2 regions of the Variovorax sp. GrIS 2.14 genome follow, and region 2 is predicted to be linked to the other one. Evidence: predicted binding sites of a transcription regulator. Region 2 holds the regulator's gene; the other holds the start of a gene.

Region 1 (16,134 bases), on a different contig from region 2:
CGTTGCGGATTCCCAGGCCTTGGCGTCGGGCTCGAGCCGCTCCAGCTCTTCAGCGGTCTGCGCGATGCGGCGCAGTGCCGACCAACGTGCGTAGTTGAACGACCGCAGCATGCCGGCCACGTCGCGCAGTGGCGAGCCCTTGGCGCGCCGCTCCTGGAAGGTGCGGGCCGGCTCGCCCTCGAAATCGATGATGACGAAGTCGTTGGCCGTGACCAGCACCTGCCCCAGGTGGTAGTCGCCGTGGTAGCGCGTCTTGATACCGCCGACCTGCGAGGCACCGTGCGCTGCAGCGAGCTGTGTCTGCAGGGCCGCGCCGCTCGACAGGAATGCCTGCGCATAGACCTGAACCGATGCCGGCAGCTGCCCGATGCGTTCGCGCATCAAGGCCTGGGTGCTGTTCGATTCGGCGACGGCGCGGTCGCGATAGCCGGCCACGTCCGCCGCCGCCAGCGGCTCGGGATCGAAGGCTGCATCGCCGGTGCGCGTGGCCAATGCCAGGTGCAGCTCAGCCGTGCGCTTGCCCAGCATCGCAGCCAGTGCCAGGAAACCACCATGCGCCTTGACCGTCGATAGCTCCTCGCCGGCTGCAGCGCCCGCGGTACGCAACTCTTCCAGATAGCGTTCGAGATAGCCGAGCGTGTAGTCCCAGCCGTCGCCCTGGTTCTGCACATGCGACTGCACCAGCGCCAGCGTCATCACGCGGCCATCGGTGCCAAAGTATTCAAGTGCGCCGAGCACGGGAACGCAGTTTGGGTAGTGCACGACATCGGTCAGGAAACGACCCATCTCGAGCTCGGGGTTCACACCCTCGCGCAGCCGGCGATAGCCCTTCAGGAAGAGGGTGTCGTCCAGCGTGACGACGGTATTGCTGCTCATCGCACTCGGGCGCGACACCGGCATCTCGCGCACGTCGATGTTGGCAGCCTTGAAGGCGGCGGTAGCGCTGAATTTCATCTTGCCGCCGACGGTGGTCAGTTCCTTGCCGACCTCGATCGCCTGCACCAAAGCGCGACAGAATGGCTCGTCGTAGAACGCATCGGCCATGACCCCGACGTTGGCCTGCTGCCGGATCTTGGCGAGTGCGGCCGGCGTGAGCCGCGTCACGCGCTCTTCTTCGGTGTCTTCCCATGCCAGCGCAAGCGGCATGAAATAAGTGTCGTCGTCCGGTGGTCCGTCGAGCTTCAGGATGGGCAGCATCCAGCTGGAGCCAGGCATCTCCCAGACAGCGTAGTCGGCCAGCCTGGCGCGCGACACGGCGGTAGCTTTGGTTGCATACCAGCGCTGGATTTCGATGTGACGCGGCAGCGTGTCGGTCTCGAACTGCACGCGCATGCGGTCAGCCATGCCCATGCGCCACGGCATCACGCGCTCCCGGAAAAAGCTGGTCCAGCCGTCGAACAGCACGAGCGTCGGCCGGTCTTGCAGCGCCACCTCTTCCTGGTGCCAGCTCGGCATCGCGGCATCGCTCGCCAGACGGAACCAGTAGAAGCCGAACGACGGCAGCGTGAGCATGTAAGGCAGCTCGCCGATGGGCGGGAACGAGGTGCGGCCGAGCATTTCGACCGGCACGCGCGTTTTATAGGCCGAAAGATCGAGTTCGACCGGCTGCGCAGCGCGCGACAGATTGAACACGTGCAACAGCGTTTCGTCTTCATGGATGCTCAGGTACGCGAGGATTTTGCGGTTGCCCGGCTTCAGAAAAATACGCTTGCCGCGGCCGAAGGCGAAGCTGGTCTTGCGCACAGCCAGCATGCGCTTGGTCCAGTTGAGCAGCGAGCTGCTGTCGCGCGCCTGCGCCTCGACGTTGAGCGCCTCGTAGCCGTACATCGCGTCCATGATCGGCTGCAGATACAAGCGCTGCGGGTCGGCACGCGAGAAACCGGCATTGCGGTCGGGGCTCCATTGCATCGGGGTGCGCACGCCGTTGCGGTCGCCGACGAACACGTTGTCGCCCATGCCGATTTCATCGCCGTAATAAATGATCGGCGAGCCCGGCATCGACAGCAACATGCCGTTCATGAGCTTGACGCGATCGATGTCGTTTTCCATCAGTGGCGCGAGGCGGCGCCGAATGCCCAGGTTGATGCGCGCGCGCATGTCGGCGGCGTACATCGTGTACATGTAGTCTCGCTCTTTGCTGGTCACCATTTCGAGCGTGAGCTCGTCGTGGTTGCGCAAGAAGATAGCCCACTGGCAGCCATCCGGAATCTCCGGCGTCTGCTGCATGATTTCGACGATCGGGTGGCGGTCTTCCTGCGCGATCGCCATGTACATGCGCGGCATCAACGGGAAGTGGTACGCCATGTGGCATTCGTCGCCGTCGCCGAAATATTCGCGCACGTCTTCAGGCCACATGTTGGCCTCGGCCAGCAAGAAGCGGTTCTTGTATTCGGCATCGATGGCGGCGCGCAACTGCTTGATGACCGCGTGCGTCTCAGGCAGGTTTTCGTTGCTCGTGCCGTCACGCTCGATCAGGTAGGGAATGGCGTCGAGCCGGAACCCGTCGACACCCAGGTCGAGCCAGAAGCGCATGGTCTTCAGCACCGCCTCCATCACCGCCGGGTTGTCGAAATTCAGGTCGGGCTGATGACTGAAAAAGCGATGCCAAAAGAACTGCTTGGCAACCGGGTCCCACGTCCAGTTCGACTTCTCCGTGTCGGTGAAGATGATCCGCGTGCCCTGGTAGATCTGGTCGGTGTCGCTCCACACGTAGAAGTTCCGCTCGGGCGAGCCGGGCGGCGCATTGCGTGCTGCCTGAAACCACGGGTGCTGGTCCGAGGTGTGGTTGATGACCAGTTCGGTGATGACGCGCAAGCCGCGCTTGTGCGCCTCGGCCATCATTTCGCGGAAGTCGGCCAGCGTGCCGTACTGTGGATGCACATCGTCGTATCCGGCAATGTCGTAGCCGTCGTCCCGCAGCGGCGACGGATAGAAAGGCATCAGCCAGATCGTGTTGACGCCCAGATCCTTTACGTAGTCGAGCTTGGCCGTCACGCCCTTGAAGTCGCCGACGCCGTCGTCGTTGGTGTCGAAAAACGCCTTGACGTTGAGCTGGTAAATCACGGCATCGCGATACCACTGCGGATCGTCGCTGATGTCGATCTCCGGTGTCTCGAGGGCAAGGGCGGGCACGGGTGCGTTCATGGGCGTCGAGGCTTTTGGAGTCTAGAGAAAATAGTCGAAATCACGCTCGGTGCGACTGCGCCGACGGACCACGAAAATATGTGCGGGAACTGCGTGCGGGTCGAGCTGGACGAAGTGAAATTCACCCTGCCAGATGAAGCGCTGGTTGCTCAGCAGGTCGTGCATCTGGAACGACTCGCCGGGCTCCACGCCAATCGACGCAGCGTCCAGACCGATCCAGCCCGACTGCACGTTGTAACGGTCGAGGTTGACCACGGTCACGATCACATTGCTCCCGTCTTCGGACTCTTTGGCATAGGCGATGAGCTGATCGTTTTCGACCGGCAAGAAGCGCAGACTGCGGTCGGCTTGAAGGGCTGGGTTGTCATGCCGGATGCGGTTCACCCGCGCAATGAAGGGCGCGAGGCTCTGCGCATCGTCGTGGTTCCAGGTACGCAACTGGTACTTCTCGGAGTCGAGGTATTCCTCGCTTCCAGAATTGCGGGGCAAGTGGTCGCGCAGTTCGTAGGCCGGTCCGTAGATGCCGTAGTTGGCAGACAACGTGGCCGCCAGCACCAGCCGCATCATGTAGAGCGACGCCTCGCCGCCCTGCAATTGCTCGTGCAGGATGTCGGGCGTGTTGGGCCACACGTTGGGGCGGAAATAGTCGCTGCCCGGGCCCGTCGACAGTTCGGTGAAGTACTCGGTCAGCTCCTGCTTGCTGTTGCGCCAGGTGAAGTAGGTGTACGACTGCGAGAAGCCCAGCTTGGCCAGTCGATGCATGACCTTGGGCCGCGTGAAAGCCTCGGCAAGGAACAGTACTTCAGGATGTTCCTTCTTGACCTCGCCGATGGCCCACTCCCAAAACGGAAACGCCTTGGTGTGCGGGTTGTCGACGCGAAAGATCTTCACGCCCTCGCCGATCCAGTGATCGAACACGCTCTTCAACTCGGCCCACATCGCGCGCCAGTCGTCGCTCTCGAAGTTGAACGGGTAGATGTCCTGGTACTTCTTGGGTGGGTTCTCGGCGTACTGCACCGTGCCGTCCGGACGCCAGCGAAACCACGCCGGATGCGACTGCACATACGGATGGTCGGGGGCGCATTGAAAGGCGATGTCGAGCGCGATGTCCATGCCGAGGCCGGCGGCCTTCTGCACCAGTTGCCGGAATTCGTCCGGCGTGCCCAGTTCCGCCAGGATTGACTTGTGACCGCCTTCCGCGGCACCGATGGCCCACGGGCTGCCGACATCGTCTTTACCCGCGACGAGAGCGTTGTTCTTGCCCTTGCGTTGCGTGCGCCCGATCGGATGGATCGGCGGGAAGTACAAGACATCGAAACCCACCTCGGCGATGGCTGGCAGCCGCGCCTCGACATCCTTGAAGGTACCGTGGCGACCGGGCTCCGGCGAGGCAGAGCGCGGAAACAGCTCGTACCAGCTGCTGAAGCGGGCGCGTTTGCGGTCCGCGAAGAGCGGCAGCTCGGCGACGTAGTGCGTCTCGAAGCGACGGTCCGGATAGCGGCCGGCCAACTCGCCCAGCGTTTCGTCGAGCGCCAGGGCCTTGAGTGCGTTTGCATTGTGGTCAGCGTCGAGCGCCGCGGTCTGCAGCGCCTTGGCCCAGCGCAAGAGCGTGTCGCGGTCCGCAACCTGCGCCCGCGCCGCTGCGGCGATGATGTCCATCGCGCCGACCTGCGACGCGATGCGGATGTCTTCGGGCTCGATGCGACGCGTCATCTCGTGATGCCACGATTCGAACGGGTCGACCCAGGCCGCCACCGTGTAGACGAAGCGCCCTATCGACGGCGGCGCGAAGCTGGCCTCCCACACATCGTTCACCAGCGCCTTCATCGGTACCTCGTGCCAATCACGCGCACCATCACCGGCATCCGCGCTCCAGCGCAGCATCGCGCGCACCACGTCGTGCCCGTCGGTGAAGCAATGCGCGGTGATCTTCACCGTGTCGCCCGCAACGCACTTGATGGCGAAGCGGCCGGCATCGACGGCGGGCAACACAGCATCGATGACCGCACGGACGCGGCCCTCGCCGCCGCTGTCTGAGGGCAAGGAAAGATGGGTTGCGGGTGTCGACTGCGCCGCTTTGGCGACCTTGGAAACTGCGGCGACCTCAGTGGGCGGTGCTGGCTTTTTTTGCATGGGGCACGTATTGGAAAATAAGGGTCGAAAGGGGTGGCAAGGTCAGGCAAACAGAATGCGGCCGGCCATGGGAGCGCACCGGCGACGACTCGACACGACCCAGGTTGCCCCATCCTGCGCCGCCGAATTCACCGGCATCGCTGTTGATCACTTCGCGCCACTCCCCACCCAACGGCACGCCGAGCAGATAGTTGGTCCGGGGCAGTGGCGTCATGTTGCTCACCACCAGCACCGGAGCAGTGCCATCGTGCGCCTTGCGCAAGAAGGCGAACACGCTGGCATCCGCATCGTCGGCCGCGATCCACTCGAAACCGTTGGCGCTGAAGTCGAGTTGATACAGCGCAGGCGTGCCACGGTACACCCGGTTGAGCTCGGCCACGAAATGTTGCAGGCCGGAATGCCCCTCTAGCGACGTCGACCACCATTCGAGCTCACCGTCGTGCGTCCATTCGCGGCGCTGGCCGAATTCACCGCCCATGAAAAGCAGCTTCTTGCCAGGGTGTCCCCACATGAACCCGAACAGCGCGCGCAGATTGGCGAACTGCTGCCAAGGGTCGCCCGGCATCTTGTTGATGAGCGAGCCCTTGCCATAGACCACCTCGTCGTGCGAGAGCGGCAGCACGAAGTTTTCATTGAAGGCATACACCAGCGAAAACGTCATCTGGCCGTGGTGGTACTTGCGGTAGACCGGGTCTTCCTTCATGTAGGCCAGGTCGTCGTGCATCCACCCCATGTTCCACTTCATGCCGAAGCCGAGGCCGTCCATGTCGGTGGGGCGCGAGACGTTGGGCCAGGCAGTCGACTCCTCCGCGATGGTCACCGTATCGGGGAATTCGCGGTACACCGCGCGGTTCAGGGTTTGCAAGAACTCGATGGCCTCGAGGTTCTCGCGACCACCAAACTTGTTGGGAATCCACTCCCCGTCTTTCCGCGCATAGTCGAGGTAGAGCATCGACGCGACCGCGTCCACGCGCAATCCATCGAGGTGGTACTTGTCGAGCCAGAACAGGCCGGACGACGTCAGAAAGCTGCGTACCTCGTTGCGCCCGTAGTTGAAGATGCTCGAACTCCACTCCGGGTGAAAGCCCTGGCGCGGATCCGCATGTTCGAACAGATGCGTGCCGTCGAAATACTGCAGCCCGTGCTCGTCGGTCGGAAAGTGCGAAGGCACCCAGTCGAGCAGCACACCGATGTTTTTCTGGTGCAGATGGTCGACCATGTACATGAAGTCTTGCGGCGTACCGAAGCGCGAGGTCGGCGCGAAGTAGCCGGTGGTCTGGTAGCCCCATGAACCATAGAACGGGTGTTCGGTGACCGGCATCAATTCCACATGGGTGAAGCCCATCTTCAACATGTATTCAGCGAGCTGATGCGCGATTTCGCGGTAACCGAGGAACTCGCCATCGTGGCGGCGCCATGAGCCCAGGTGCAACTCATACGTCGACATCGGCGCGTCAAGCGCATTGCGAGCGCCGCGCGATGTCATCCACGCGTCGTCGTTCCATTCGTAGTCCATCGACCAGATGCGTGATGCGGTAGCGGGCGCGTGCTCTGCATAGAACGCGACCGGATCGGCCTTGTCGACGACATAGCCGTTGAAGCGCGAGCGAATGCGGTACTTGTATGTCTGGCCCGGCTGCGCGTCTGCTACCGAGCCTTGCCAGATGCCGGTGCCGTCGTCGCGCAGTTGCAGCGGATCGGCATCGCCGGACCAGTAGTTCCAGTCGCCGATAACCGAGACGGACTCAGCGTTGGGCGCCCAGACCGCGAACGACGCGCCGCCTTGGGGATTCACATGGCAGCCCAACAGATCGTAGAGCCGAGCGTGGGTGCCCTCGCGAAAGAGATAGGCGTCCTGAGCCTGGCGAGACTGGGTACCAGAGGGCTGGGAATCGACGGGTTGGGTATGGAGAGATCGGATTTCTGGAATCACGAGGGACACTTTCGCTGCGTTCAATCGATGATCGATGGCCGAGAATCGACGACAACGACCGCAAGTTCAAGGCCATTGTTGGGTCAAAGGCGAGCGCCGCGAAGGGCACCGGGCGCCTTCGCGTGTCAGAGAGAAGCGCGTATGCGGCGCGCGCTGTTTGTTCAGGCCCCGGCTGCAGCGCCGGCTGCTTGTGATGAAACCATCGACGCCTGCATTGCCGGGATTGCCGGGCGAGCGAAGTCGCCCGTCGTCAGCACCACTGCGCGTGAGGGATCGGCGAAATACAGTTCGATCGCCTTGTCCCGGATCAGGCTGAAGTGACTGCGGCAAGTTGCGAGCAAGCTTTCGCTGCTGCCATCACGAGCACCGCAAACGTCCCGTAAAGTCTGTTCTGAAACCAGCCCCAGGATACGGGCGCCGTCGTCGCCGTCCGGATAGAACGCAAAGCGCACCGAGGCCGTGTCGAAGCAATAAATGCCTTCGAAGTCCATTTGTCGTCTCCTGTCTATTGTTCGATGACGCACGACTTTCGTGCAGGCGACGCACAACTATGGCGTGGTCAACAGCGCGAGCCCACGCCAGAAGCCGCCTACATCGGCTTACATCCGCCCTTGAAACCCGAACGAATGCCCTTATCATTAGCACTCGCTGAGGACGAGTGCCAACAGCGCTCACCTCCAGTCGATTGGGCAGCCAGCCGTTCGGTCCGGCACCCTCAAACCAAACCCGTTTCTATTCAGGAGATGCTATGAAACTTCGTCCTTTGGCCGATCGTGTGATCGTCAAGCGCATTGAAAGCGAAACCAAGACTGCCTCGGGCATCGTGATCCCCGACAACGCTGCCGAAAAGCCCGATCAGGGTGAAGTGCTGGCCGTTGGCCCGGGCAAGAAGACCGACAAGGGCGAACTGCTCGCCATGAGCGTCAAGGTCGGCGACCGCGTTCTGTTCGGCAAGTACAGCGGCCAGACCGTCAAGGTCGATGGCGACGAGCTGCTTGTCATGAAGGAAGACGACCTGTTCGCAGTCGTCGAGAAGTAATCAACCCCATCTCATCGGAGTAAATAAACATGGCAGCAAAAGACGTAGTCTTCGGCGGTGAAGCCCGCGCGCGCATGGTCGAGGGTGTCAACATCCTGGCCAACGCAGTCAAAGTGACCCTGGGCCCCAAGGGCCGCAATGTCGTGCTCGAGCGTTCGTTCGGCGCCCCCACGGTGACCAAGGACGGCGTGTCCGTCGCCAAGGAAATCGAACTCAAGGACAAGCTCCAGAACATGGGCGCCCAGCTCGTGAAGGAAGTGGCTTCCAAGACTTCGGACAACGCGGGTGACGGCACCACGACCGCTACGGTTCTGGCTCAAGCCATCGTTCGCGAAGGCTTCAAGCTGGTCGCGGCCGGCATGAACCCGATGGACCTGAAGCGCGGCATCGACAAGGCTGTCACGGCCCTGGTCGCCGAGCTGAAGAAGGCATCGAAGCCCACCACCACGTCCAAAGAAATCGCACAAGTCGGCTCGATCTCGGCCAACAGCGACGAAACCATCGGCAAGCTCATCGCTGACGCGATGGACAAGGTCGGCAAAGAAGGCGTCATCACCGTCGAAGACGGCAAGAGCCTGGACAGCGAACTCGACGTCGTCGAGGGCATGCAGTTCGACCGCGGCTACCTGTCGCCTTACTTCATCAACAACCCTGAAAAGCAATCCGCGATTCTGGAAAACCCGTTCGTTCTGCTCTACGACAAGAAGATCAGCAACATCCGTGACCTGCTCCCTACGCTGGAACAAGTCGCGAAGTCGGGCCGTCCGCTGTTGATCATTGCCGAAGAAGTCGAAGGCGAAGCCCTGGCTACTCTGGTCGTGAACACGATCCGCGGCATCCTGAAAGTCGTGGCTGTCAAGGCACCTGGCTTCGGCGATCGCCGCAAGGCCATGCTCGAAGACATCGCCATCCTGACGGGCGGCAAGGTCATCGCTGAAGAAGTCGGCCTGACGCTCGAAAAGGTGACCCTGGCCGACCTCGGCTCGGCTGCCCGCATCGAAGTCGGCAAGGAAAACACCATCCTGATCGACGGTGCCGGCGCTGCTGCAGACATCGAAGCTCGCGTGAAGCAAGTTCGCGTTCAGATCGAAGAAGCGACCAGCGACTACGACCGTGAAAAGTTGCAAGAGCGCGTGGCCAAGCTGGCCGGCGGTGTTGCAGTGATCAAGGTCGGCGCTGCCACCGAAGTCGAAATGAAGGAAAAGAAGGCCCGCGTCGAAGACGCACTGCACGCCACCCGCGCTGCAGTCGAAGAAGGCATCGTGGCTGGCGGCGGCGTGGCTCTGCTGCGCGCCAAGCAAGCTGTCGGCGACAAGATCAAGGGCGACAACGCCGACCAGGACGCCGGCATCAAGCTGGTGTTGAAGGCCGTCGAAGCGCCCCTGCGCGAAATCGTCAACAACGCCGGCGGCGAAGCCAGCGTGGTCGTGAATGCTGTGTTGGCCGGCAAGGGCAACTTCGGCTTCAACGCACAAAACGACACGTACGGCGACATGCTCGAACTGGGCATCCTGGACCCGACGAAGGTCACCCGCACTGCACTGCAAAACGCAGCTTCGGTTTCTTCGCTGCTGTTGACGACCGAAGCCATGGTCGCCGATGCACCGAAGGACGAAGCCGGCGCCGGCGGCATGCCTGACATGGGTGGCATGGGCGGCATGGGCGGCATGGGCATGTGATCCCCCCCGAGGCTGGCGGCACTTCGTGTCCGCTGCGGCACCTCACCAACTAAAAGGCCCGCTTCGTGCGGGCCTTTTTTCGTTCGTTTTTTAGCTGAGCTGAAAGGCGAAGACCGCGCCTTTGCCGGGTTGGGGGAGCAGGCGGATTTCGCTGCCGTGCAGTTGCAGGATGCGGCGGACGATCATCAGGCCGAGGCCGCCACTGCGGCCGCCGGACGACGAGAAGGCAGGGCGGATGAAGAGGACGGGCTGCAGCTCTTTGGGGATACCGGGGCCGGTGTCGCTGATCTCGACCTGTACGCCGGCCACACCATCCTCCCCCGCTTCGGCGGGCCGCAATTGCACGACGATCTCGCCGCCCTCTGGCGTGTGGCGGATCGCGTTGTCGAGCAGGTTGGTCAGCACGCGTTCGATCATTCCCAGATCGGCTGTGACCACCGGCAGGCCGGACGCGATCTGCGGCACCAGGCGCTGACGGCGTGCTTCGGCGGCGAGCTCGAACTTCTGGAACACGTCCTGCACCAGATCGGCCAGCGCGAAGCTCTCCTTGTCGGGCTTGACCATGCCGGACTCGAGCCGCGCCAGTTCGAACAATTCCTGCGCCAGGCGGCCGACCTTGCGGCTTTGGCCGAGCGCGATCTCGAGATAGCGGCGCCGATCGGCCAGCGCCAGCGTGTCGGCCTTCATCAGCAGGGTTTCGAGATAGCCGTGCAGCGAGGTCAGGGGCGTGCGGAGGTCGTGCGAGATGTTGGCGAAGAGTTCGCGGCGCTGCTGGTCCAGCGCGGTGAGTTCGCGCCATTGCTCGGCGATGCGCAGCGTCATCTTCTGAAAGGCCTTGCCGAGCGTGGCGATCTCGTCGTCGCCGCGTGCGACCTGTGCGAAGGCCGGCGTTGCAGGATCGATGGCTGCGACGCCATCGCGCTCGAAGCGTTGCACGGCGTCGGTCAGCTGGCGCAACGGCCGCGTGATGAGCCGGAAGGCGACCAGCCCCGCGATGAGGCCGAGCAAAGCGACCCATGCCATCGACCACAGCGTCGTTCGCAGCACGTTGCCGGCGCCCAGGTTCGCGACCAGGGCTTCGCGGTCTTCGCCGGACAGCACGACGTACACATAGCCTGCATCGCGGCCATCGACCTTCAACGGTGCCGCGCTGAAGACTTTGCGGCCGCCCCGCAAGGGTTGCACGCCTTGTGCCCCAGACACATCCTGTCCTTCCAGTCCGCCGCGTGGGTCGTCGCCCAGAATCGGCAATGCGGCGCCCGCCAGCAAGCGCTTTACCGGGCCGAGGTCGACGCGGTCGTGCTTCAGATGCCCCGGCGGCGCGGCTTGTCCGACGATGCGCCCCTCGGCGTCCAGCAAATAGACCTCGACGCTCGGGTTGACCGCCATCAGCTGGTCGAACAGCTCGTGCACGGCCGGCGGGTTGAGGCCGTCGCGCTTCATCAGCTCGGCATTGCCGGCGATGTGCGCGGCCAGGCCGATCGACAGGCGCTGCGTCACTTCCTGCTCGTGTCGTTCGCTGCCCGCCATCTGCAGCCAGGCCGACACGCCGAAGCACGCCAGCAGCAGCACCGCAAAGACGATCGACAGACGCGTCGACAGGCTCGACGGTATCGACCACATGGAGGGCGTCGAGCGCGTCATGCGGCGGCCTCCTCGACATCCGCCGCCAGCTTGTAGCCGCGGCCCCACACGGTCAGGATGCGCCGCGGCGCCGCGGGGTCGGCCTCGACCTTCATGCGCAGCCGGTTGATGTGCGTGTTGACGGTGTGCTCGTAGCCATCGTGCTGGTAGCCCCACACCTTGTTCAGCAGATCGAGCCGCGAGAACACGCGACCGGGGTGGCGCGCGAAGAAATAGAGCAGATCGAACTCGCGTGGCGTGAGCTCGATCGGCTTGCCGTCGACCTGCACCTCGCGCGCCACCGGGTCGATGCCGAGGTTGCCGAGATCGACCCGTCCCGACTCCATGCGTGCATTGCGCGCCAGCGCCTCGGTGCGCCGCAACAGCGCCCGCACCCGCGCCACCAGCTCCAGCACCGAGAAAGGCTTGGCGAGGTAGTCGTCGGCGCCCAGCTCCAGGCCGAGGATGCGATGCACTTCGCTGGACCGCGCACTGGTGATGATGATCGGCGTGTAGCGCGTCATGGCGCGGGCGCGGCGGCAGATCTCCAGGCCGTCGACGCCGGGCAGCATCAGATCGAGGATCAATGCGTCCCAGCTGCCGCGCTCCAGTTCGCGGATGCCGGCATGGCCGTCGGCGGCGTGCGTCACGGCATAGCCCTCGTCGTGCAGATGCATGCGCAGCAGCTCGGCGATGTGGGCATCGTCCTCGACGATCAGCACGCGTTTGGCAGTTTCCATGTCGCCGGATTGTCCCGCGATATGGCCGCGGGAGTTATCACGATTCATTGAACTCTTCGTGATGAATCGGCCACCGGGTACGGCCAAGAATGCCAGCCATGCAAAGCGATTCAGTCACCCCGAAGTTCAAGCCGATTCATCCGGTCTGGATGCGCATCACGCATTGGCTCAATGCGCTGGCCGTGCTGATGCTGGTGACCAGCGGCTGGCGCATCTACAACGCGGCGCCGTTCTTTCCTTTCGAGATTCCCGGCGCGATCACGCTCGGCGGTTGGCTCGGCGGCGCTTTGCAGTGGCACTTTGCGGCGATGTGGTTGCTGGCCGCCAACGGCCTCGTCTACCTCTCGCTCAACATCGTGAGCCGTCGGCTGTTCCGCAAGTTCTTTCCACTGTCGGTCGGCGGCATCGTGCGCGATGGGCTTGCCGCGCTGCACGGCAAGCTGTCGCACGCCGACCCGTGCCACTACAACAGCGTGCAGCGTTTCGCCTACCTCTTCGTGATGCTCGACATCACCGTGCTGGTGCTGTCGGGCCTGGTGCTCTGGAAGTCGGTGCAATTCGCGGTGTTGCGCGATCTGCTGGGCGGCTATGACTTTGCCCGCCGCATTCACTTCGTCGCGATGGCGTTGCTGGTGGGCTTTGTCGCGGTGCATCTGGTGATGGTCGCGCTGGTACCGAAGACCTTGCTCACGATGCTGAGCGGCCGTGCCGGAGTACGCGACGTCGCGAGCGCCGCAGATCAAGCAAGCAACGGAGAAGCCGCATGAACATTCTCAAACGCCCAGCCCTGCACAACGTCGATGCCGACGCTGCCCTCGCCGAAGCCCGCAAGCTCATCGGCCGCCGCATCGAGCAGCCTGCGCGCCGCGCCTTTTTGCAACGCACGCTCACGCTCGGCGGCCTGTCGCTGCTCACAGGCTGCAGCATCACCGACAACGCCGGCGTCGACGCTGCGCTCACCACCATCTCGCGCTTCAACGACAGGGTGCAAGGCCTCATCTTCGACCCGACGCAACTGGCGCCGACCTATCCGGACTCGATGATCACGCGGCCGTTTCCCTTCAACGCCTACTACGGCGAAGACGAGATCCGCGAAGTCGACGAGGCCAGCTACAAGCTCGAGGTCACCGGCATGGTCGCCGACAAGCGCCAGTGGACGCTGCCCGCACTGCGCGCCATGCAGCAGCAAGACCAGATTACGCGGCACATCTGCGTCGAAGGCTGGAGCGCGATCGGCAAGTGGGGCGGCGTGCACTTCGCCGATTTCCTTAAGCGCATCGGCGCCGACACGAGCGCCAAGTACGTCGGCTTCAAGTGCGCCGACGACTACTACACCAGCATCGACATGCCGACCGCGCTGCATCCGCAGACGCTGCTCACGTTGACCTACGACGGCCAACCGCTGCCCCCCAAATACGGCTTCCCGATGAAGCTGCGGATGCCCACCAAGTTGGGCTACAAAAACCCAAAACACATCAAGGCGATTTTCGTTACCAACACCTACCCTGGCGGCTATTGGGAAGACCAGGGCTACAACTGGTTCGGCGGCAGTTGAGCCCCCGGAAGGGCTCAGCGCTACTGAAACGCAAGGCCGAGTTCATTTCGAACCGCGCCATTTTTATCTTCTTTATTTTTCAAACCACTCACTCGAAGGACAACTTAAATGAACAAATTCTCCGCAGCACTCATCGCCACCTGCATGGCCATCGGTTCCGTCTCGGCCTTTGCCGCCGACGAAATGAAAAAGGACGACGGCATGGCCAAGGGCTCGATGAGCAAAGACTCCATGGCCAAGGACGGCATGACGAAGGACTCGATGTCAAAGGACGGCATGAAGAAGGATTCGATGGCGAAGGACGGCATGGCCAAAGACGGCATGAAGAAAGACTCGATGGGCAAGGATGAGATGAAGAAGTAAGCGTTCCAGCCTTTCCCGACAGCGCTTCGCCAACCTGAGGATCCCATGATCTATTTCATCCTGTCCTATCTGGGCGGAGCGCTGACCATCCTGGCGCCCTGCATCCTGCCCGTAGTGCCCTTCGTCTTCGCGCGGGTCGACCAGCCTTTCGTCAAGAGCGGGTTGCCGCTGCTAGTCGGAATGGCGCTGACTTTCGCAGGCGTCGCGTCGCTCGGTGCGGTAGCCGGCGCTTGGGCCGTCGAGGCCAATGAATACGGACGCATGGCGGCCATCGTGCTGCTCGGGGTCATGGGTGTGATGCTGATCGCGCCTCGCCTTGCGGAGCGCGTCACGCGGCCGCTGGTCGCGCTCGGCTCCGGACTATTGAATTCGGCGACGCGCAGCCAAAGCCAGCGCGTCGCATCTGACGGCGGCGTACGCAGCCCCGTCGTGCCCTCGCTGCTGCTCGGCGTGGCGACGGGCCTCTTGTGGGCACCTTGCGCCGGACCGGTGCTCGGCCTCATCCTCACCGGTGCGGCGCTGCAAGGGCCCACCGTTCACACCTCGCTTTTGTTGCTGGCTTACGCAGCCGGCGCCATGACGTCGCTTGCCGCCGCATTGCTGCTCGGTGGCAGCATGTTCGCCTTGCTGAAACGGACGATCGGCGCTGGCGAATGGTTGCGCAAAGGCCTGGGCGTCGCGGTGCTGGCCGGCGTTGCAGCGGTGTCGCTCGGCCTCGACACCGGTGTGCTCGCGCAGCTCTCGTCGGGCAGCGGCGGTGCGTCGATCGAGCGTGGCTTGCTGGAGCGCCTGCGGCCGCACGCGGCGCTCGACCAGACATCGGATGCTGCCCGTCCCCCCACTGCAAACGACCGCGCTGCCTTCATCAAGGTGCAGGCGCCCGCCGTGCCGCGCTTCGCCCCGCTCTCGCTGCCTGACGAAGGCGCGTTACCGGGCTTCTCGGGCGCCGTTGAATGGCTCAACTCGCCACCGCTCACGGCCGAGCAATTGCGCGGCAAGGTGGTGCTGGTCGACTTCTGGACTTTCGGCTGCATCAACTGCCGCAACGCCCTGCCCTATGTGCGCGAATGGAATCGCAAGTACAAAGACCAAGGGCTCGTTGTGGTCGGCGTGCATGCACCCGAGTTCGCATTCGAGAAAAACATCAACAATGTGAAGCGCGCGGTGAGCGAGCTCGACGTGACTTTCCCGGTTGCGATCGACAACAGCTTTGCCATCTGGCGCGCCTTCAACAACAATTATTGGCCGGCGCATTACTTCGTCGATGCCAAAGGCCGCATCCGCTTTCACCACTTCGGTGAAGGCGAATACGAAAAGTCGGAACAGGTTATTCAGCAACTGCTGGAAGAAGCACGAAAGGACGCGAAACCCGTATGAACAACAAACAATCGAACCACCAGGCCAGAGCAATCGTCTCCGCCGTCTCCGCCGCCACATCCGCATCGGCAACACGCTCGGTGCTGGCACGCCGCACGCTGCTTTCCGCGGTGGCATTGCTCGGTGGCGCAGCACTCTGGAAGGCAGTGCCTTCGTTCGCTGCCGAGAATGCCGTCGTCATTCCGGCACCAGCCGACGATGCGGCGAGTGCCGCCGCGGCGTCCACTACCGCCCCCGAAACGGCCGTCGTCGCCGGCGGCTGTTTCTGGGGCGTGCAGGGAGTGTTCCAGCACGTCAAGGGCGTGACGAGCGCGGTGTCGGGCTATGCCGGCGGGGACGAGAAGACGGCCAGGTACGAGTCGATCGGCTCGGGCAGCACCGGCCATGCCGAAGCCGTTCGCATCACCTACGACCCCAAGCAGATCAGCTACGGCCGCATCCTGCAGATCTACTTTTCGGTGGCGCACAACCCGACCGAACTCAATCGCCAGGGGCCGGACCGGGGTACGCAATACCGCTCGACCGTGTTCGCGCAATCGCCCGAGCAG
Region 2 (16,134 bases):
TTTTGTTCTCCCTTTGTGTCGTGTCGCTTGTCAGGCTGCGGCTGGCGCAGCGCCGCCTTCGCTGCCAGCGCCTCCACCGCCACCATCCGGCTCACGGCGCGGCGGTTTGGGTCTAGGCGGCTTGCTGGTGTGGATGAGCAAAGTCGCCTTCTCCATCTGCCCGGCCAGCAGCGACGGCACCGCATGCAGCGTGCGCGCGATGGCATCGTCGATAGCTTCGCGCTGTTCCTTCAATGGCTTCTTGAGCACCCAGTTCACCACCTCGGATTTCACGCCGGGGTGCCCGATGCCGAGGCGAAGTCGCCAGTAGTCGCCAGTGCCGAGTTGCGCATGGATATCGCGCAGGCCGTTGTGTCCGGCGTGGCTGCCGCCGAATTTGAGTTTGGCCTCGCCAGGCACCACATCCAGCTCGTCGTGGGCCACCAGAATTTCTTCCGGCGCGATCTTGAAGAAGCGAGCAAGTGCCGCGACCGACTTGCCCGACAAGTTCATGAAGGTTTGTGGCTGGAGCAACCAGACCGGTTGACCGTTGACCTGCGCGCGTGCCGCGATGCCGTGGTAACTGCGCTCGGGCACCAGCGACACCTTGAGGTCACGCGCCAATGCATCGGTCCACCAAAAGCCCGCGTTGTGCCGCGTGGCTTCGTATTCCGGGCCCGGATTGCCGAGGCCGACGAAGAGCTTGATCATCTGGAAATTATGAGGGGAGGTTGTCACTGCACAAAAGCAAACGGCCCGCACGAGGCGGGCCGTTTGCGGCACAAGGCGCGAAAGAATTACTTCTTTGCGGTCTTGGCAGCAGGCGTCTTCGCTGCCGGCGTCTTGGCAGCGGGTGTCTTTGCAGCAGGTGCCTTGCCGCCCTTGCCAGTTGCCGCGGGCGCAGCGGCGTCGGCTGCAGCGCCTTCGGCCGGCTCGTCGACTTCTTCAGCCGCAGGTGCCACAGCCGAAGCCAGCACCGGGTTGAGCTTGCCGCGGCTGACCCACTTCACGCCACGGGGCAGCTTGATGTCTTTCAGCGTGACAGTGCCGTTCTTTTTCAAGCCAGACAGGTCGACTTCGATGAACTCAGGCAAGTCGGTCGGCAGGCAATTCAATTCGAGTTCGGTCGTCACGTGGTTGACGAGGTTGTGCTCGAGCTTGACGGCGTCGGATTCGGCTTCGTTCTTGAAGTGAACCGGCACCTTCATGGTCAGGCGCGTGCGGGCGTCGACGCGTTGAAAGTCGATGTGTTGCACCAGCTGTCGGAACGGGTGGTACTGCACGTCGCGCAGCAGCACTTTGCTGGCGGCACCGTCCATTTCCATTTCGAGCACGGTCGAATGGAAAGCTTCTTTCTTCAGGGCATGCCACAGCGCGTTGTGATCGAGTTCGATCAGCATCGGCTGGCCTTCACCACCGTAGACGATACCGGGCGTCTTGCCCGAAATGCGGAGACGGCGGCTCGCACCCGTGCCCTGCTTGGCGCGCTCAAAAGCGACGAATTTCATGGTTAACTCCTTGGAGCGATGGCGCAATTGCCGTTTCGCTTCTTAAGCGCCGACCGCGACCAGTGCGGCGCCGGTTTCAAAATGGCTTCCCTGAAAGAGAAGCCGGCTTTTTGCTCAGAACAAGTTGTCTTGATCCGAGAACAAACTCATGACCGACTCACCTTTGGCAATGCGCTGGATCGTCTCGGCAATCAGCGGTGCCACGGAGAGTTGGCGAATCTTTCCGCACGCCAGCGCGTTTTCGGAAAGGGGAATCGTGTTGGTCACGACCACTTCGTCCAGTGCCGAGCCCTGGGCGATGCGCTCGATCGCAGGACCCGAAAAAATCGGGTGCGTGCAATACGCATAGACGCTCTTTGCGCCACGCTCCTTCAAGACCTCGGCCGCCTTCACCAGCGTGCCGGCGGTGTCGATCATATCGTCCATGATCACGCAATTGCGGCCATCGATTTCGCCGATGACGTTCATCACTTCGCTCACGTTCGCCTTCGGCCGACGCTTGTCGATGATGGCCAGATCGGTGTTCAATTGCTTTGCCAGTGCACGGGCGCGGACCACGCCACCGACATCGGGCGACACGACGATCAGGTCTTCGTAGTTCTTCAAGCGCAAGTCGCCGAGCAAGACCGGTGACGCGTAGATGTTGTCGACCGGAATGTCGAAGAAGCCTTGAATCTGGTCGGCGTGAAGGTCCATCGTGAGCACACGCTCGACACCGACGGTTTCAAGCAGATTGGCAACGACCTTCGCCGAGATGGGCACGCGACTCGAGCGCGGGCGACGGTCTTGCCGGGCATAGCCGAAATAGGGAATGACAGCACTGATCCGGTCGGCCGAAGCACGCTTGAGCGCGTCGACCATGATCAGCAGTTCCATCAGGTTCTCGTTGGTCGGTGCGCAGGTGGACTGCACCACGAAGACATCGCGCGCCCGGACGTTCTGATTGATCTCGACCGTGACTTCACCATCGGAAAAGCGGCCGACCCGGGCCGCGCCCAAGGTAGTGCCGAGGTGCTGCGCGATTTCCGCCGCAAGGCCAGGATTGGCGTTGCCGGTGAAAACCATGAAATCAGGATGATGAACCTGCATGAGGGTCTCGGCAGAATGCATCCGGCAATGCGAAATGGCCCGGTCGAGCCGCTAGGTCCAGGGTCTTGCAGCCCGACGGCTGCAAGTTCAAAACGTTTGGCAGGGGCGGAAGGAGTCGAACCTTCGAATGCTGGAATCAAAATCCAGTGCCTTAACCAGCTTGGCGACGCCCCTACACGGGTGGACGACCAGCTCTTTTGGAGCGGACGCCTACCGAAAATCCTGACTAATCAGCGGCCCACCCGACAAGAGGATGAACCGCCAGATTGCTGCACTTGCGAACTCGCCAGCCCTCAGGGGCATCTGCCAGTTCAACATCGTGCGGCATTGCCGCAAAAACCGCACTTCCGGAGCCGGTCATTCGGGCTGAAAGTCCTTGAGCTCCGAGCCAGTCGATGGCATCGGAAACCGCCGGGCAAAGCCTTTGTGCAACCGGCTGCAGGCCGTTGTGACCAAAGGCAAAACCCGATTTACCGGAGTTGGAACCTGAGGCCGCGCTATCTGCAGCAAAGCCCGAGATTATAGCAGCGGGCGTAGCGCGGTTCAGGTCCGACGCTTCAAAAATGAGACGGGTTTCGAGTCCCTCGGCAGGCTTTGCGACGGCGAACCGGGCTGCAGGCACGTCGATCGCAGTAATTTGGTCACCGATGCCCTCGACCCAAGCGTTGCGCCCGCGCAAGAAGAAGGGCACGTCTGCGCCCAACGCCAGCCCGATTTCTTCGAGCCGTGCCAAAGGCAAATGCAGTTTCCAGAGCCGGTTCAGTGCCAGCAAACAGGTGGCCGCGTCAGAAGAGCCACCGCCCATGCCGGCCTCCGCAGGGACATCCTTCGCCACGCCGATGTGCGCACCCTGTCCGGGCGATGCGAATCGCTGCAAGGCACGCGCGGCGCGCAGTATTAGGTCCTCGGCGGGTAGCTGCGTGGTGAGGTCTTCGCGGCTGAGGCCCCCGTCGCTCCGCAATTCAACGTGAAGCGTGTCGCACCAGTCGATCATCATGAAGACCGATTGAAGCAGGTGATAGCCGTCGGCTCGTCGCCCCGTGATGTGGAGAAACAGGTTCAGTTTGGCGGGCGCCGGGAGATCGTAGAGCGCCTTCATGCCCGTTCGAAAACGACGCGCAGATCGGCGCGCGGCAAGGGCGCTTCGCGGCGCGCTTGCAGTCGCCCTTGCGCCAACTGCCCCAGTTCGGCCCTCCAGCCGGACACCTGCGCATCCTGGCCGACGAGCCATCCGAACAGCGCGCCGACAGGAATGGCTGCACCAGTGGCGGCCTGGATCAACTGGTCGACCGAATCGAACCGGCGTGTTCGGCTTCCGTCGTTCAACACCGCCTCGCCGGGCGCCCAGTGCAACGCTGCCAGCGTGCTGCCGATCGGGCTGGTCAACGTCAGCTCGCCCGATTCGGCAGTGCCGCGTAGCTCGAAAAGGGCGGAAAAGGTCTGCTCCGGTTCACTTTCGATCCTGAGGGACATGCGGCCGGTCCATGCCTGCGCATCGGAGCCGTTCGACGGATTCTTCACCGTGGCGCAGCCCGACATCACCAACATCGCAACGCCACCCAGCGTCAGCGCAAATCGACGCGACGGCTGGGCCGCGGCATCGGTCACAACTTGACGCGCAGGCGCTTGAGCGTTTCCTGCAAGGTTTCGTTTTCGGCATCGGCCAATGCCGCCTCTTTCCAAATTGAGACAGCGCGCTCTTTCTCGCCTGCATGCCAGAGCACTTCGCCGTAGTGGGCGCCAATTTCCGGATCAGGGCGCTGCTTGTAGGCCGCTTTAAGAATGCGGGTGGCCTCGGCAGTGTTGCCCAACCGGAATTCAACCCAGCCGAGGCTGTCGGCAATGAATGGATCTTCAGGGGCGAGTTGCACTGCCTTCTGGATCAGCGTGCGCGCCTCATCGAGTCGAACCTTGCGATCGGCAAACGAGTAGCCCAGGGCGTTGTAGGCGTTCTGGTTTTCGGGCTTCAACACGATCAGACGGCGCAGCAGGCGCTCCATGTCGTCAAGGCGATTCAGCTTCTCGGCAACCATCGCTTGGTCATAGATGAGGTCGCTGTTTTCCGGCTCGTCCGCGCTGGCCTTGGCCAGCATGTCATAGGCCGCCTGGTACTGCTTGCCGTCACGCAGCAACTGCACCTCTGCCATGAACTTCTGCTTTTTGTCCTCGGGGGTGCCCTCGGGCAGTGCGCGAATGATCTCGCGCGCTTGCGGCAACTTGCCTTGACGCGCCAGCAGCCCGGCGCGGCGGCTTTCCGCCGACACCATGTCGTCGGTGCTGTCGATCTTCGTGAGCCAACGCTCGGCTCCCGTGAAGTCCTTGCGGCGCTCCGCCAACTGCGCCAGCATCAGATACGCCTGCGTTTCACCGCGCTTGCGTTCGTCGGCATCGCGCTGGCCGTTCGAGAGCTCGATGTAGCGCTTTAACGAGGTTTCGGCGGCCGAGTCTTGCCGCGCTTGCGACTGAAGCGAGCCGAGCAGCAGCCATGGGTCGGGCATGTCGGGGCGTGCTGACGTGAGGCTCGCCAGTTCGGCAGTGGCTTCGGTATAGCGGCGGCCCTCCGTCAGCACGCGCGCATAGGCCATGCGAACTTCGGGCACGGCTTTCGGGCTTGCCAGATAGCGCTTGACGATGGGCTCGGCCAAGGGCTGTGCTGGGTCTATCAACTCCAGCGCCAGCACAGGCGGGCCATCAGATGAGGGATCGGCCTCCTGGCCTTTGATCGCTGCGTCGAGCGCCCCCGAATTATCGCCAGCTAACTGGCGCAATCGGCCAACTGTGGTCCAGGCCAGACCAGCCGTCGCGGGATTTTTAAGGTCGTCGGCGAGCGCCTTTTCGACCACCTCTGCGGCGACCTTTTTGTCGGTTGCGCGTGCGTAGTTGCGCGCGATCATTGCCATCAAAAACGGGTGTTCGGGCAGCGGCGTCGCGGCCAGTTCGATTCGCAGCGGCTCCACGGTTTCGCCAATGCGATTCAACGCGATCAGGATCTGCAGTTCGAAGCGACGAGCTTCGCGAGACGTCGGTACCGCCACTTTCCAGGCGCGCGTCGCAGCGAGCGCTGCATCGCCGGAGCGCGACTGCAGCGCGATTTCGACCGCACGTTGAAAGAGCTTGCCGTCGCCTGTCTTGCGACCCGCGTCGAGCATCAACGCGTAGCCATCGCCTGGCTCGCCTGAGCGTGCGGTCAGTTCGCCGAGCAGCACTTCGTAGAACAGCTGCGCAGTCAGCGCTGACTGATCCGGGGGCGAGGTGTCTTCCACTGCGGGCGGCGCTGCCGTTGCCGCAGGCGTCGTCACAGGAGATTTGGCAGGTTCAATGATCGGCGCCGGACTGGTCGGCGCCGCGGCGGGGGGCGTTGCGGGCTGGGCGTAGGCGGCCACTGCCAGAAACATGGGAAGCGCGGCCGCCGCAAGGCGGAGTCGGCGGGGCGGTAAGGTCATCGAACCATAATAATCCAAGGCTTTTGCGTCACGTTGAGCGAGGGCTTAGGAGCCTGCCCGAATTCGTGTCAGTGTTTATCGATTGCTTGGCTCTGCATGCCCGAATTACCCGAAGTTGAAGTCACAAGGCTCGGATTTGCCGATCGGATCGCGGGCGCGCGCATTTCGGCCGTGCAGGTCGGAAAGCCGCTCCGCTGGGCGCTATCGGTAGCGCCCGCGGCCTTGGTCGGGCGAACTGTTACGGCGGTGCGCCGGCGAGGCAAATATCTTCTGGTCGACATGGACCGGGGGCTCTTGCTATTGCATCTCGGCATGTCCGGCAGCTTGCGCTTCACATCAGGGCTACCGCCAGCCGGTCCGCATGATCATTTTGATTTGATGACCGACAAGGGCACGTTGCGCCTGAACGATCCGCGGCGCTTTGGTTCCGTCGTGTATGTCGAAGACGAGGGGGCGCCGCTAGCGGTCAAGTTGCTGGGAGGGCTCGGCATGGAGCCACTGGGCGATGCCTTCGATTTCGAAACTTTCCATGCCGGCCTGCGCCGCCGCAAAGCCGCAATCAAGCAAGTGCTGCTCGCCGGCGACGTGGTGGTGGGGGTCGGAAATATCTACGCGTCCGAGGCGTTGTTCATGGCGGAAATCCGGCCGACGGTGTCTGCAACACGGATCAGTCGCCCGCGGGCCTTGCGCCTGCACGCCGCCATCCGAGAGATCCTGGCGCGGGCGGTGCAGCGCGGTGGCAGCACGCTGCGTGACTTTTCGAATATCGATGGGCAATCCGGTTACTTTCAGCTCGAAGCCACGGTTTATGGGCGCGCAGGCGAGCCGTGCCGAGTTTGCGGAACGCAAATCCGACAAATCAAGCAAGGGCAGCGCTCGACATTTTTCTGCAACAACTGTCAAAAGTACTAAAACAGTCTGGGTATTGACCCCGCCGCTCGGGCTGTGGATGCTATATTTTGTAAGCCCACTTACATATTCCAATTGAGCCGCTCCTTCAACCAGCAATTCGACCAGCATGGCGCTTGGCGACGCAATTTCGCGCACCGCCTGAAATGGCTTGCGGGTTGGCTAGACGAGAACGAGTTGCTCGACCAGGCCGTGGCCGAGCGACTGCGCGAACTCGAATCGCAGATGCGGACCAGCAAAGTCATGGTGGCTTTCGTTGCCGAGTTCTCGCGCGGCAAATCAGAGCTCATCAACGCGATATTCTTTGCCGGCTATGGGCGGCGGATTATGCCTGCCAGCGCCGGGCGCACGACGATGTGCCCGACGGAACTCGGCTACACGGCCGGCCAGCTGCCGAGCCTTCGCCTGCTGCCCATTGAAACGCGGCTCGAAGCCTATTCTTTGGCGCATTGGCGCGACGAGCCCGAGCGTTGGACCGACATTCCAATCGATGTCGACGACGCGGAGCAGCTCGGCGGCGTGATGAACAAGGTCGCCGAGGTGCGTTGGGTTCCTATTGAAGAAGCCAAGGCGCTGGGCTTCTGGAGCGACGATACGCCGGACGACAACCCGGTGCGCGACTCCGGCGGCCGCGTCGAAATCCCGCGCTGGCGGCATGCGCTGCTGAACATGCCGCATCCCTTGCTCGAGCAGGGTTTGGTTATTCTCGACACGCCGGGTCTGAATGCGATCGGTGCAGAGCCCGAACTCACCGTCAGCCTGATTCCGCAGGCGCATGCGGTCGTTTTCATTCTGGGCGCCGACACCGGCGTGACGCGCTCCGATTTGGCAATCTGGCGCGAACACCTTATTACCGAAGGCGACGCCGGCGAGACGCGCATCGTCGTGCTGAACAAAATCGACACGATGTGGGACACGCTGAGCACGCCAGCACAGATCGATGCGCAAATCGAACGCCAGCGCGTCGGTGCCGCAGAGTTGCTGGGCGTTCCACTCGCGCGCGTGCTGCCGGTATCTGCGCAAAAGGGCCTGCAAGCCAAGATCCGCCGCGACCCACCGTTGTTGCAGGCGAGCCGCTTGCCGGCGCTCGAATCGGTGCTGGGCGAAGGTTTGCTGGGAAAACGCGAAACGATGCTGCGACTCGCTGTCGATTCGGGCATTGCGGCGCTCAGGGCCGAAGCGGCGCGGATCCTGACCGTGCGCCAGCGCGACCTATCTGAGCAAGCGCTCGAACTGCAAGGCCTTCGCGGCAAAAACGTCTCGGTCATCCGCCACATGCGCACGCGCATCGAACAGGAGCAAACCGAGTTCGAAGGCAGCAACACGCGAATTCTTGCTTTGCGCTCGGTCCAGGGAAAGCTGCTGCGCGAGGTGTATGCGGTGCTGGGCAGCACGGCGCTCAAGGCCGACATGGGCCGGCTTGCCGCGGCGTTGAAACGGCCCGGCATCAAGTTCAACGTCCGCAAGATCTACGCGGAAACCTTCGATGCGCTGCGCAACAACCTGCGTGAAGTGCAGGCCACCACGGCCGAAATTCAGGCCATGTTGCATGCGACCTTTCGACAGCTGAACGCAGAGCACGGCTTCACATTGCAGGCGCCGGCCGAGCCTGACTTGGTCGGATTCGAACGTCAGCTGACGCAGATCGAAGTCAGCCACACGCAGTACCTCGGCGTCGGCAACTTGATCAAACTGGCGCAGCCCGACTTCTGCGACAAACTCGTGCGCGCACTGGCCAGCCGCCTGCGGGTGGTCAACGAGGCGGCAATGACCGAGGTCGAGCGCTGGAGCAAGGGAGCTGGCGCCCAACTCGATGCGCAACTGAAAGAGCGTCGCCGCAACTTCGGCAAGCGAATCGAAGCGGTCGAGCGCATCCAGCATGCAGCCGGCAGCCTGGAAGAGCGGCTCACCGAACTGGCTGTGCAAGAGAGTGGGCTGGGCGAACTGCAGAAGCGCCTGCGCGAACTTACCTCCATGCTCACCAGTAACGAAGCACCCACCGCTTTTTCAGTCCGCAGCGAACTGAGTGCAGTCTGAACCGACCGCGTCGGCCGTCCAGCGGCTGGCGCCGACCTTTGCCGCGCGCATTGCGGGCTGGCAGGCAACCCATGGCCGCAGCCATTTACCTTGGCAGAACACGCGCGATCCGTATCGAGTCTGGCTGTCGGAAGTCATGCTGCAGCAGACACAGGTGGTCACGGTACTCGGCTACTTCACGCGCTTTTTAGAAAAGTTTCCAACGGTCTTAGCGCTCTCTGCGGCGACCGAGGACGAGGTGTTCGGCCTCTGGAGCGGCCTCGGCTACTACAGCCGCGCGCGCAACATGCACCGGTGTGCGCAAGAAGTGGTCGAGCGTTTCAGCGGCGCGTTTCCACACACGGCGGCGCAGTTGCAGACACTGCCCGGCATCGGCCGATCGACCGCCGCAGCAATCGCGGCTTTCTGCTTTGGCGAACGCGTGGCCATCCTCGACGGCAACGTCAAACGTGTGCTGACGCGCATGCTGGCGTTTGGCGACGACTTGTCAGTGGCGGCCAACGAACGCGCGCTTTGGAACGATGCGACGACCTTGCTTCCGCCCGCCGATGAGCCGGCGGAGATTACGCGTTACACGCAAGGCTTGATGGACTTGGGCGCGACGATTTGCCTCCCACGGAAACCCACCTGTTTGCTATGCCCGGTAAGCGATGCCTGCGCTGCGTTGCGCGAAGGCGCACCGGAGCGCTATCCGGTCAAGCTGCGCAAACTTCGACGTAGCTCGGAGTCACTGTGGATGCTTCGCGCCCGTGATTCGAAGGGACGCGCCTGGCTTGAGAAGAGACCGGCGCGCGGCATCTGGGCGGGCCTGTATTCGCTGCCGGTCTTCGAAAGTCGAGCGGCACTTCTCGAGGCTTTGCCGTCATCGTGCAATACGGTGCAAGACGAAGTGCCGTTCGTTCACGTGTTGACGCACAAGGATCTGCATCTGCATCCGGTCAAGGTCGAATGGATGGGCGCGCTCGCCTTGTCTGAGCACGGGCGCTGGTTCGATGCGCACGAATGGACCGAACTCGGGCTGCCCGCACCGGTGCGCAAATTGCTGGTTGCTGGCGGTTGACCGGACCCACGCCGGGGCCGTCAGAAGCCCACCTCAGGTCGCGTCGAGTTCGCGATGCCGCTTGAGCGCGGCCCACCGATCGCCGAATCCTCGTGCCAATTGCTCGACCAGAAACACAGAGCGGTGCTGGCCGCCGGTGCAACCGATCGCTACCGTCACGTAGCTGCGATGGTCGCGCGCCAGCGCATCCAGCCAGCGGCCCAGGAACTGCTCGATGTCGCCGTACATGCGCGCGACGTCGTCATGCGAACGCAGCCAGTCGATCACCTGCACATCGCGTCCCGTGAGCGCGCGCAAGGCAGGCACGTAGTGCGGGTTGGGAAGCATGCGCACGTCGAATACGAAGTCCGCGTCGAGCGGCACACCGCGCTTGAAAGCAAACGACTGAAAGACCAGCGTCAATGCGCTTTGCGGCGCCGCGATCAACGCCTTGATGTAGCTCTGCAACTGCGCTGGCCGGATGATGCTGGTGTCAATGACGTCGGCACCGTCGCGCAGATCGGCCAGCAGTTCGCGCTCCAGCTCGATCGACTGCACCAGTGCGCGTTGTTGCTCGGGCAGGTCGGTCAGAGGGTCTTGGCGTGAGAGCGGATGGCGGCGCCGTGTTTCGGAATAACGGTGCACCAGTGCATCGGTCGTCGAATCCAGAAACAGCGATCGCAGCACCACGCCTTCGCGTCGCAAGCTGTCGAGCTGCTGCGGCACGAGCGGCAACGACACGCCGCTGCGCACGTCCATGGCAATCGCAACGTGGCTCGCGTTCTGCTGCTTTTGCAATGCGACGAAGGCCGTGAGCAACTCCGGCGGGAGATTGTCGACGCAGTAGTAGCCGGCGTCTTCCAGCGCATGCAACGCGACCGACTTGCCGGACCCGGACATACCGGTGATGAGCACGATGTCGAGGCTCATGGCGCAGTCGCCGGCGCCTGCTTTTCGAGCATCTCGCGGGCATGGGCAAGAGAGGTTTGCGAAACTCGCTCGCCGCCGAGCATTCGGGCGACTTCCTGCGTGCGGCCAGCGGCATCGAGTGGCGCGACAGTGCTTTCGGTGCGCGCTGCCGCTCCCTTGCCGCTGCGGGTCTGCCGTTTGGCGACCAGAAGATGATGGTCGGCACAGGCCGCCACTTGCGGCAGGTGCGTGACCGCCAGAACCTGCCGACTGCGGCCGAGTTGCGCCATCAAACGTCCCACCGTTTCGGCCACGGCACCACCGACGCCGGCATCGACCTCGTCGAAGATCAGCGTTTGTGCGGCGCCGAGTTCGCTTGTCGTCACAGCGATGGCGAGCGCAATGCGCGACAGCTCACCGCCCGAGGCGACCTTGCCGATTGGCCGAGGCGTGCTGCCGGGATGACCGGCGACGAGAAAGATCACTTCTTCGAGGCCGGCACGGCCGGGTTGATCGAGGGGCTGCAGTTCGACTTCGAAGCGACCGCCTTGCATGCCGAGACCCTGCATCGCTCTGGTGACGGATTCGGAGAGGCGCGGCGCCGCTTGCTTGCGCGCTTTGCTGAGCGCCTTTGCATCGCGCAGGTAGCCTTGTTTGGCGGCTTGCTCGGCGCGATCGAGTGCATCGAGGTCGCCTTGCGCATCCAGCGCCTTCAATTCAAATTGCCAGCCCGTGAGCAGCGCGGGCAGCTCTGCCGGCGGCCGCTTGTACCGCCGTGCCAGCGACATCCAGAGACCCATGCGCGAATCGAGTTCGGCCAGGCGCTGCGGATCGGTGTCGGTATGCCGAAGGTAGCCGTGCAGCGAATGCGCAGCGTCCGCAGCTTGCGCAACGCTGGACGCCAGCACTTCGCCGATGGCCTTGAACTCAGCCTCCATATGCTCGGTGTCCTGCAGCAGGGCGACTGCACGGGCGAGGGCGGACAGAGCGCCGGCGTCGTCGTCCTCCAGCGCCGCGATGGCACCTTCGGCAGCCTCGATCAGCGCCTGTGCATTGGAGATGCGGCTGTGATTGGCCGACAGCTCTTGCCATTCGCCTTCGACGGGCGCGAGCTTGCTGACTTCGCCGAGTTGCCACTGCAGGCGCTCGCGTTCTCGCTGCAAGGAATCTTGTGCTGAGCGCGCGACATCCAGCGCGGTCAGCGCCTGGCGCCAGCCGTGCCAGCTCGCCTCCAGCGCGCGCGTGTTCACGTCGGCATACGCATCGAGCAGACCCCTAACCGCGTCTGGCCGGGTCAGGCTCTGCCAAGCGTGCTGGCCATGAATATCGAGCAGCAGGTCGCCCACGGTGCGCAATTGCGCGGCGGTGGCCGGGGCGCCGTTGATCCAGCCACGGCTACGTCCTTGCAGGTCGACCGTTCGGCGCAGCAGTAAAGCCTCGTTGGCTTCGAAGCCACCTTCGTCGAGCCACGACGCCAACGCTGGTGCAGCGTCGAACTCCACGCTCACGTCGAGCCGCTCGGCGCCTTCACGCACCGAACCGGCGTCGGCCCGGCTCCCCAATGCCAGTTGAAGCGCGTCGATCAGGATCGACTTGCCGGCGCCCGTCTCACCGGTCAATACCGAGAAGCCGGTCGAAAAATCCAGTTCGAGCGCATGCACGATCACAAAATCGCGCAGCGCAATACGTCGCAGAGCCACCTCAGGAACCTCCTTCGTTCCAGTGCAATTTCTTGCGCAGCGTGTCAAAGTAATTCCACCCCTTCGGATGCAGAAAGCGCACGCGATGATCCGACCGGCGAACCACAACTGTGTCACCGAGCATTAGAGTGGCGAGCGACTGCATGTCGAAGTTCGCGCTGGCGTCGCGACCCGACACCAGTTCGATCGATATCTCGTCGGCGTCCGGCAGCAGGATCGGCCGGTTCGACAATGTGTGCGGCGCGATCGGGACCATGACCCAGCCTGGAATGGCCGGGTGCATCAAAGGGCCGCCGGCCGACAAGGCATAGGCGGTCGAGCCGGTCGGCGAGGCAATGATCAATCCGTCCGCGCGCTGCACGGCGACGATGTGTCGACCGACCGTGACACGCAGTTCGACCATGCCGGATGTCGCGCCACGGTTGACCACCACGTCGTTCATTGCAAGCGCGTCGAACACGACGTTGCCCTCGCGCAGCACGCGCGCATGCATCAGGCTGCGATGGTCTTCTTCATAGTCGCCGGCCAACATTGGCACCAGCGTCGCCTTGTAGTCTTCGAGCCGGATGTCGGTGATGAAGCCGAGTCGTCCGCGGTTAATGCCGACCAATGGCACGCCGTAGCAAGCGAGCTGGCGGCCGATGCCCAGCATCGTTCCGTCACCCCCCACCACCAAGCCAAGATCGCAGGTTCGGCCGATTTCTCCGACGCTCAAGGCCGCATAGCGGCTGATCTCCGGATGCTCATCGGTCGACTGCTCGACAACGACCTCGCAACCGTGCGATTCGAGGAATGCGCCGATGTCTTCCATCACGCCGTCTTGCGCCCCGGCCTGAGCGCGCGCGCCCGAGGCTTGGTACTTGCCAATCAGCGCAACGCGTCGAAAGCGGGAGGTCATTCACAAATTACAACACTAAAATTCATCGATGCTCGACGATCGCGCCAAGTTGCTGCTCAAGACTCTTGTTGAGCGTTACATCGCTGAAGGACAGCCGGTGGGATCGCGCACGCTGTCTCGCGCTTCGGGGCTCGAACTGTCTGCGGCGACGATCCGAAACGTGATGTCCGACCTCGAGAATCTGGGCCTGATTGCGAGCCCGCACACGTCTGCCGGGCGCATCCCGACCGCGCGCGGCTATCGCCTTTTCGTCGACACGATGCTGACCGCGCAACGCGACCAGTTCAGCGCTGCCACGTTGGCGCCAGACCAGCCGCAGAAGGTAATCGCGAACGCGGCCAACCTGTTGTCGAACCTGTCGCAGTTCGTTGGCGTCGTCATGGCGCCGCGGCGCGCTTCGGTGTTCAAGCAGATCGAATTTTTGCGACTGTCGGACCGCCGGCTGCTGGTCATCATCGTGTCGCCCGACGGCGATGTGCAAAACCGGGTGATTTTCCCGGAAGCCGACTACACGCAGTCGCAGTTGGTGGAAGCGTCGAACTACATCAACGCCAACTACGCCGGGCTGACGATCGAACAGGTGCGCGATCGACTGCAATCCGAAGTCGAAAAACTCCGTGGCGAAATCGTGTTGCTGATGCAGGCGGCCGTTCAGGCGAGCTCCGAGGTGATGACGGAAGCGCAAGACGAAGTCGTGATCTCGGGCGAACGCAATCTGCTCGCCGTCTCTGATTTTTCGAGCGACATGGGCCAGCTGCGCCGGGCCTTCGAACTGTTCGAGCAAAAGGCGCAATTAATGCGTTTGCTGGACGTGTCGAGCAAGGCGGACGGCGTTCGGATCTTCATCGGTGGGGAAAGTCAGGTCGTGCCGTTCGACGATTTGTCGATCGTCAGTGCGAACTACGAAGTCGACGGCAAGGTCGTCGGCACGCTGGGTGTCATTGGCCCCACTCGCATGCCCTACGAGCGAATGATTCAGATCGTCGATATCACTTCGAGGCTGGTGACCAACGCGCTGAGCCATCGGAAGTAGGCGCCCCACTAGAATCGGCGGCGCGTGGGCCGTTAGCTCAGTTGGTTAGAGCAGCGGACTCATAATCCGTTGGTCGATGGTTCAAGCCCATCACGGCCTACCACGTTGCATTCGATGAGCATTGAAAAGCTTGCTACCACTTTGGTAGCAAGCTTTTTTTTAAGCCAGTCGATTGCCAGATTTTTGCCAGAATCTACGAGCATCGCATTGTTCTTCCGCGCATGTTGCCGCACGGTACTGATCTTAGGCTTATGCGTGGTGTTAGCATCCGGCTCATGCAGTCTTCCGAAATCACCTCGCTACGCCGCGATCTATGTTTGTCTCAGGTCGAGTTCGGCCAGTTGTTCGGCGCGCACGCCATGACCGTGAGCAAATGGGAACGTGCATTGCTGTCCCCAACTGCATACCAACAAGCGCTCATGGATCAGTTCCGACGCACGGCGGACCAAAAGCAAGAGCAAGCTCAGCAACAGGTCAAACATTTACTCGTCGGTGCGGGCGTAGTCGCTGCCTTGGTCTGGCTTTTGGGCGCAGGCAAATGAACACGCCCATGTTTCCTTGGATGGCGCAGCCGCCCTTCGTCGGCTTGATCTCACGACCAAAGCTAAGTGGCATCGGCAACCATGTCGGCGTGCAGTTGCCCAGCGGCGCCGTGGCCCACATGACCCGCGCTGGTGCCGAAATCGTGAGCCTCGTGGCTTTTGCGCAAGGCCGCATGGTCGAGCAGAAGCTCGCAGCCCCGCAGCAGACTTACGGCGCCGTCACAGCCCGCGCATCGCAATCGGTCGGCCGAACCGAGCCCTACCACTTCGTCTCGCTCAATTGCGAGCACTACGCCGCCTGGGTGTTGGGACAAAAACCAATCAGCCCTCAGATTGCAGCCCTTGCTGTATTTGCGCTGGCTTATGCAGCGTATGCGTTCACCAGCTAGTGCTGCACAAGTAACGCCAGCCGATCGGCGAGAGCACCACCGTTTCGTCCACCGAAATCATTGACGATAGGAAATACCAGTGCACATTGCATCAGTCGATGAAAAAGGCGTAATCAAAGTCGTTGGCGTCGGCGGCGGCGCTGTCAACGTACTCAACCATCTCCGCAAATACTCTGTTCCGGGCGTCGAGTGCATCGCCATGCATTCCGTTGCCGAAGCCTTGCGAGCCGGCAATGCACACAAGACCTTTCTGCTCGGCAAATCCGGCGAGCGCACATCGCGCGCAAGCGGCGCTCGCGTGGACGCCGAGCACGCAGCGAGCGACCTGCGGCAAGTTCTCGGCGGCTCGCAACTCGTATTGCTGCTCTCCGCGTTCGGCGGCGCTGTTGGCACGGGCGCAACGCCGGTCATTGCACGAACCACCAGGGCGCTTGGCATTCCGACGATTGCTCTGATCTCGATGCCTTTCAACTGGAATGGCGCTACCACCCAAGCAATCGCTGCCGCCGGCCTCGAACTGCTCTCGAAGAGCGTGGACTTGTTGGTCGTGCTGTCCAGCGATACCGCCATGGACATGCTCGGCAACGAAGACCTCAACATGGACGAAACAGTCACCGGGGTGAACGCGGTGATCGCCTTCGCCGCGGCCGAAGTGCTGA

What was found. Region 2 encodes HrcA, which represses chaperone genes, less so after heat shock. Its sites were predicted from a motif close to TTAGCACTCNNNNNNNNNGAGTGCTAA; they were not measured.
Region 1: the regulator HrcA is predicted to act here: its motif matches at 7,849-7,875, upstream of groES (co-chaperone GroES).

What each region holds. Positions count from the first base shown of each region.
Region 1 is NZ_JBJXIA010000003.1:264,646-280,779, reverse strand. Features, by position in the region: gene treS (maltose alpha-D-glucosyltransferase) at 1-3,144, opposite strand, end outside; gene RCH10_RS07325 (alpha-1,4-glucan--maltose-1-phosphate maltosyltransferase) at 3,166-5,277, opposite strand; gene glgB (1,4-alpha-glucan branching protein GlgB) at 5,249-7,198, opposite strand; gene RCH10_RS07315 (hypothetical protein) at 7,372-7,701, opposite strand; gene groES (co-chaperone GroES) at 7,959-8,249, shown strand; gene groL (chaperonin GroEL) at 8,279-9,928, shown strand; gene RCH10_RS07300 (ATP-binding protein) at 10,019-11,572, opposite strand; gene RCH10_RS07295 (response regulator transcription factor) at 11,569-12,291, opposite strand; gene RCH10_RS07290 (cytochrome b/b6 domain-containing protein) at 12,390-13,058, shown strand; gene RCH10_RS07285 (molybdopterin-binding protein) at 13,055-13,846, shown strand; gene RCH10_RS07280 (pentapeptide MXKDX repeat protein) at 13,955-14,209, shown strand; partial or broken gene RCH10_RS07275 (cytochrome c biogenesis protein DipZ) at 14,255-15,583, shown strand; gene msrA (peptide-methionine (S)-S-oxide reductase MsrA) at 15,583-16,134, shown strand, end outside.
Region 2 is NZ_JBJXIA010000013.1:132,585-148,718, forward strand. Features, by position in the region: gene pth (aminoacyl-tRNA hydrolase) at 31-690, opposite strand; gene RCH10_RS20015 (50S ribosomal protein L25/general stress protein Ctc) at 777-1,487, opposite strand; gene RCH10_RS20020 (ribose-phosphate pyrophosphokinase) at 1,602-2,576, opposite strand; tRNA gene RCH10_RS20025 (tRNA-Gln) at 2,674-2,750, opposite strand; gene ispE (4-(cytidine 5'-diphospho)-2-C-methyl-D-erythritol kinase) at 2,803-3,675, opposite strand; gene RCH10_RS20035 (lipoprotein insertase outer membrane protein LolB) at 3,672-4,184, opposite strand; gene RCH10_RS20040 (tetratricopeptide repeat protein) at 4,181-6,019, opposite strand; gene mutM (bifunctional DNA-formamidopyrimidine glycosylase/DNA-(apurinic or apyrimidinic site) lyase) at 6,116-6,931, shown strand; gene RCH10_RS20050 (dynamin family protein) at 7,004-8,965, shown strand; gene mutY (A/G-specific adenine glycosylase) at 8,955-10,025, shown strand; gene rapZ (RNase adapter RapZ) at 10,059-10,934, opposite strand; gene recN (DNA repair protein RecN) at 10,931-12,613, opposite strand; gene RCH10_RS20070 (NAD kinase) at 12,615-13,511, opposite strand; gene hrcA (heat-inducible transcriptional repressor HrcA) at 13,540-14,544, shown strand; tRNA gene RCH10_RS20080 (tRNA-Ile) at 14,571-14,647, shown strand; gene RCH10_RS20085 (hypothetical protein) at 14,820-15,086, shown strand; gene RCH10_RS20090 (lecithin retinol acyltransferase family protein) at 15,095-15,475, shown strand; gene RCH10_RS20095 (cell division protein FtsZ) at 15,555-16,134, shown strand, end outside.